2 regions of the Acinetobacter sp. NigerLNRRAM0016 genome follow, and region 1 is predicted to be linked to the other one. Evidence: predicted binding sites of a transcription regulator. Region 1 holds the regulator's gene; the other holds the start of a gene.
The links. The regulator PhoB, encoded in region 1, activates phosphate uptake and scavenging genes when phosphate is short. The targets are predictions, from matches to a motif close to TGTCATNAANCTGTCATAA.

Region 1 (3,183 bases):
TTGTTCTCCAGACGCGATAGCAGCAACAGATCATTTACCAAAGCATTCATGCGTTTGGTTTGCGCCTGCATTTGCTCGAAAGCTCGTTTCCAGCGTGGATTTAAATCTTCTTGGTCGGTAAAGGTTTCAATATAGCCACTCAGTACCGTCAAAGGCGTGCGTAATTCATGCGAAATATTATCCACAAAGTCTTTACGCATTTGCTCCAAGTTGTGCATGCGGGTCACGTCATAGGCCACCAGCAGACGGCTTTCACCACCGAAGCGGGTCATTTTGATTTGCACATAGTGGTCTTCAAATACAGAGGACTTCATTTTGATGCCGTCAGGAATTTGATCACTTTGTTTGAAGTAATCAATAAAACTCGGTTGGCGCAAAATGGTCATGATGTTGCGACCAAGATCCAGTGCCTGAATGCCCAGTAGTTTTTCTGCCGCAGGGTTCCACCATTCAATCTGGTGCGATTCATCAATCAGCACCACGGCTTCTGCCAGTGCCACCAAGGAAGACTGGGCACGATCAATCAATCCGACCATTTCGGCCTGAACAATCCGTTCTTGGCGCTGTGCACGATAGACGTTAAACAGCAAAGCCCCCCATATCCCATTTAAATTGGGCGGAACATCATAGGGACGATTGGAAATCCATTCATTGACCAAATACAAAGAACGTAATTGGAAAATAAAAAAAATCGAGAAACCAGCAAAAATGCAGATCCAGAAATACCCAATGCCAAAACCGACTAAGCTTGCAATCAGTAAGAGAAAAGCCAGTAAGCGTAAATCTTGTTTGGCAAAAGTCCACAAACTGCTATAGCGGAATTTTTGATGTTCACGGGCCAGTTCGGGGACGGGGTATGGTTCATACATAAAATTAAAATTAACCTAAAGCAACATCTGCACGAGTAGAGAAGCGGTAACCTGTACCACGTACGGTTTGCACAAAACGGTCTGCACCATAAGGTTCTAAAACTTTGCGCAGGCGGCGAATATGCACGTCAATAGTACGGTCTTCGATATACACATTACCACCCCAAACTTGATCGAGCAGCTGGGCACGGGTATAAGCACGTTCTGGATGGGTCATGAAGAACGCCAACAAACGGTATTCTGTTGGACCCATATCTAAAATATTGTTGCCAAAACTTACGCGTTGGCTCACAGGATCAAGCAGTAAACCATTGGCATCAATGGTTTTTTCACCACTCAGCGCATTGGCGCGACGCAGTACGGCTTTAATTCGAGAAACCAATTCGCGGGTGGAAAAAGGTTTGGTCATGTAATCGTCTGCACCTGCATCGAGACCTTGGACTTTATGGTCTTCTTCTCCGCGGGCTGTCAGCATAATCACTGGAATTTCTGATAGGTTTTCATCGCGTTTCAAGCGACGACATAGATCGACACCACTGACGCCGCCTGGCATCATCCAGTCGAGCAAAATCAAAGCAGGGCGCTGATCCACAATCATTTGATGCGCTTGTTTTGCATCTTCTGCCTGTAAGCATTGAAAGCCTGCCATATCCAAAGAGGTGTGAATCATCTCTCGAATCGGAAGTTCGTCATCGACGATTAGTATGTAGTCATCTTTCACAACGCAATATCCTATTGGTGATAACGGTAGGCCGTTTCTTATTTATGACAGGCTTATTACAAAGATTAATTATGACAGTATCATTGCAGAATAGGGCAGAATGCCGATTTTCGCAAAGTTTTGTGACAATTTTTAGTCGAAAACATGAACAATTTTAGACAGTCTAACTCTGGTTCATCTAACCAATTTCAAATTTTTGTAAAAATTAAATGGCTGTAATTTAATTTTTTTTATCCGAAAATGATGCCAATAATGTCACAAAGACCACTCTGCAAGAGGCCAATACATCTTCCATAGACTGTTTAAATCCACTCATGACCCAACGAATTGCAATCTGTGTGACATAACCATTTAAGCCTGTAGAAACCCATGAAATTTCACGTTCCGAATGCGGAATATTCGGCATCATCAACATGACAAAGGCATGAATCATGCGGTCAAAGCGCAGCATGGTTTCTCGAATGGTGGCTTGGTTATGCAGTTCTTGTACCAGCATGGCATCAATATAAATAATCCGTGCCATGCGTGGGTTATCTTTCAACGTGGTTAATAAAGCCGTTAAACCTGCATCGACCATTTTTTCATGACTGCTGGAGGCTTGCATAATCGCCTGCATTACATTCTGCTGCAGTTCATCAATCAGTTTCAGGAAGATGGTTTGAAACAGTTGATCGCTTTTTTTAAAGGATTCATAGAAATAGCGTTCTGTCAGCTTGGCTTCATTACAGATATCTTTGACGGTCACCGAAAAGAATCCATGGGTGCCGTAGACCTCGATGCCCGCTTCAATTAATTTTTCTCGACGTGCCTGTTTACGCTCAGCTAAAGACAGTCCTTTAAACTGGCGTTCTTTACTTTTGGTGGGGTTGTTATTGTGTTCCGCAGTGTTGCTATTGGAATAAGTCATAAGGGCAAAACGTAGCAAAGACTGGCTTTAGTTTAACAACTATTGTGGTAAAAACCTAAATTTTAGCCATGCTTGAAGTGGAGATGAGATTCGTCAGGCAATTATTGACAATGCATATTGTCAAATTTATATTAAAAGCGTCAACGGCATAGTGCAAAAAATAGCAGTGCTGGTATTGTGTCAAAGCCTATGCAACCCATAAGGATAGAGAATGAAAACATTTAACAATAAAGTAGCGGCCGTTACTGGTGCGGGTTCAGGAATTGGTCAACAACTGGCATTGCTGTTAGCCAAACAAGGTTGCCATCTTTCTTTAAGCGATATTAACGAACAAGGCTTGGCCAAAACCGTAGAACTCCTCAAAGACAGTAAGGTGCGTGTCACCACCCAAAAGCTAGATGTATCGGACCGCGAAGCCATGCGTGCGTGGGCAGAAGAAACCGTTAAAGATCATGGTTCGGTGAATATGATTTTTAACAATGCAGGGGTGGCATTGGGCTCGACCGTTGAAGGGGCGAGTTATGACGAACTGGAATGGATTGTCGGGATTAATTTCTGGGGCGTGGTGTATGGCAGCAAAGAATTCTTGCCACTGATCAAGCAAACAGGTGATGGGCATATCATCAATATTTCCAGCTTGTTTGGCTTAACGGCTCAACCGACACAATCGGCTTACAATGCCACAA
Region 2 (3,183 bases), on a different contig from region 1:
ATGGTTTTAATGTGAGGACGCATCGCGTCTGCACCGAGCGCACAGTTAAAACCAATCGAAAGCAAGTCGCCATGACGCACCGAGTTCCAGAACGCTTCTGCGGTTTGACCCGTTAAAGTACGACCAGAGGCATCAGTAATGGTGCCCGAAATCATGATTGGCAGTTCCCGACCAATTTGCTTGAACACTTCTTTCACCGCAAAGATTGCCGCTTTACAGTTCAAGGTATCAAACACGGTTTCAATCAGGATGATATCTGCACCACCTTCAATCAAGGCGTGCGTCGCTTCAATGTAGTTTTCTTTCAGTTCATCAAAAGTAATGTTACGGAACGCAGGGTCATTTACATTGGGTGAAATTGAACAGGTACGCGATGTGGGGCCTAATACACCTGCCACAAAACGTGGTTTGTCTGGGGTCGAGTATTTTTCACAAGCGGCTTTGGCTAAACGTGCCGCTTCACGGTTAATCTCAGGAACCAAATCTTCCATGTGGTAATCTGACATGGAAACGCGTGTGCCGTTAAAGCTGTTGGTTTCAATAATGTCTGCGCCAGCATTTAAATAGGCTTCATGAATGCCTTGGATAATTTGCGGCTGGGTCAGCACAAGTAGGTCATTGTTGCCCTTCAGGTCATGTGCCCAATCGGCAAAACGCTCACCACGATAATCTTCTTCTTCAAGCTTATGGCGTTGAATCATGGTGCCCATTGCACCATCAATAATCAATATACGCTCGGCGAGAAGCTGTTTAAGGGTGGTAAGCGTCGACATAAATAACCCCAATACACGACAAATCTTGAAATGGCGCATATTTTAGCAGAACTCAGGCATATTTTGAGTTTAATTCAGCTTTTTGACTGGCGGGTTAGCAGTATTCATGCATAAAAATGCTGTTTTTATCTCATTTCATAGAAATGAAATATTACACAGGCAAGATGAATCCGTTTCTTTTTCAAGGTGAAAGCTCATCGACGGTCGATAATTTTTTTTACAATTCAGAAAATCAACTACTATTTTTAATGAAATATTTTTTTGTTATAAGTATTTGAAAAAAACTGATTTACAGCAAAAAATCATCCCCATGATAGGGCAGAATGATTTAAAACAGGTCAATTGTTAAAAATTTGGCTTTATATGACACCTGTTTGTCATATAATTGTCATAATTTAATTTAACAATAAGGGGATTTTATTATCCTCTTAACCGTCTGCATGAATTCAAAAATTCCTCCCGTCCAAGATCGTATGCACTCTGCATCGAACAAATCGACGAACGTGCATGTTCCGACACCGAAATTTTTTATGCCGGTGTTTTTTACGGTCATCATTTCGACCCTAATTTACATTGGGTTTCAAGTCTCTGCTGACTTGTCGCATGTACCCCCGTTAAGTTTGTATTCAGTTATTCTTTTAGCGACGGCATTACTCATTGCTTTGGGCTTCGAGTTTGTGAATGGTTTCCATGACACTGCCAACGCAGTTGCAACCGTGATTTATACCAATGCCTTGTCTGCACCTGTTGCGGTCATGTGGGCTGGTTTTTGTAATTTCCTTGGGGTAATGGTTGCCAGCGGTGCGGTTGCTTATGGCATTATCGCCTTGCTACCTGTTGAACTGATTATGAACGTGAGTTCGGGTGCAGGTTTTGCCATGGTGTTCGCCATGCTGATTGCGGCCATTCTATGGAACTTGGGTACGTGGTTTTTGGGTATTCCAGCATCAAGTTCGCACACTTTGATTGGTTCTATTTTGGGTGTGGGCATCATGAACTACCTGTTGCATTCAGGTAGTGGTGCCAGTGGCGTAGACATGGACCAAGTGATTAAAGTAGGTAAAGCACTGTTGTTTTCTCCTTTAATTGGTTTTGCATTTGCGGCAGTCGTGTTCTTGTTGGTGAAAATGGTCTTTAAACGCCAGTTGGAATTGTTTCAGCCACCTGAAGGCAACAAGCCACCACCACCTTTAATTCGTGCCATTCTGATCTTCACCTGTACAGGCGTAAGCTTTGCACATGGTTCAAACGACGGTCAAAAAGGCATGGGCTTAATCATGTTGATCTTGATTGGTTTGGTACCGTTGGCGTACTCACTCAATAAGAATCTTGATCAGGCGCACATTCAATCATTTGAACAGTTGTCTTCTCAAGCGGCTGTGGCAATGTATCCTGCGCATGCCGACATTCCAGATGAACAAGCACGTCAAACCATTACCACGTACATTCAAACCAAAGAAATTACACCTGAAGTGGTGCCTGCTTTGGCAAGTTTGACCGATCATTTGGGTGACCGTGTTGCACAATATGGCGACTTGAAAAACATCCCTGAAGATGCTGTTTCCTCTATTCGTAATGACATGTACTTAAGCACGACAGCATTCAAACGTTTAGATAAAGCACACCAATTGCCTGCAATGCCAGAAGCAGATCAGAAAGTGGTGAAAGAGTACCGTAGCAGTTTAGATGGTTTCTTACAGTACATTCCGACTTGGGTAAAAGTGGCTGTTGCACTGGCTCTAGGGCTGGGTACGATGGTGGGCTGGAAACGTATTGTGGTGACTGTAGGTGAGCGTATTGGTAAGCATCACATGACATATGGTCAGGGGATGTCTGCTGAACTTGTCGCGATGTCGACCATTGCTGCGGCAGATGGTTTTGGTATGCCCGTGTCGACGACTCACGTGCTGAACAGTGCGGTAGCAGGTACCATGGTTGCCAATAAATCAGGTCTCAATTTTGCCACAGTGAAGACCATTCTTTCGGCATGGATTTTTACACTTCCGGCCACCATCTGTTTGTCAGGTGGTTTATACTGGTTATTCCTCCAGTTCGTTGCTTAAGTTGTTTTAAGTAACGAAATAAAAGCGCTGCATAGTCAGCGCTTTTTTTGTGCCTGTGCAATCTGTGTAATCAACGAATAGCGAGCTGATTGCTTTACTATTGCTGGTTTAAGCGCTGTTATTTACAAGGATTGAACAGTTCAAGCACAACCTAAAACACTCAGAATCTAGAATGATTAAAGCAGAACAAATGAACGAAGTTATGCGGGATGCAACAAGATAAGCTTGGTTGCTGAGGGGCTACTAGGTACACAGGAAGTCTCTCAAATGACTGATCATGGCTTCTAAATAGCAATAAAAAAGACCTCAAGCAGGACTTGAGGTCAGAGGTGTTTACAATGGGTGGT

Region 2: the regulator PhoB is predicted to act here: its motif matches at 1,149-1,167, upstream of ACWQ4X_RS15975 (inorganic phosphate transporter).

Annotation. Positions count from the first base shown of each region.
Region 1 covers NZ_JBSYVT010000018.1:19,726-22,908, reverse strand. Annotated here, with positions in the region: gene phoR (phosphate regulon sensor histidine kinase PhoR) at 1-869, opposite strand, end outside; gene phoB (phosphate regulon transcriptional regulator PhoB) at 880-1,590, opposite strand; gene ACWQ4X_RS12095 (TetR/AcrR family transcriptional regulator) at 1,811-2,497, opposite strand; gene ACWQ4X_RS12090 (SDR family NAD(P)-dependent oxidoreductase) at 2,709-3,183, shown strand, end outside.
Region 2 covers NZ_JBSYVT010000034.1:4,174-7,356, forward strand. Annotated here, with positions in the region: gene metH (methionine synthase) at 1-773, opposite strand, end outside; gene ACWQ4X_RS15975 (inorganic phosphate transporter) at 1,214-2,836, shown strand.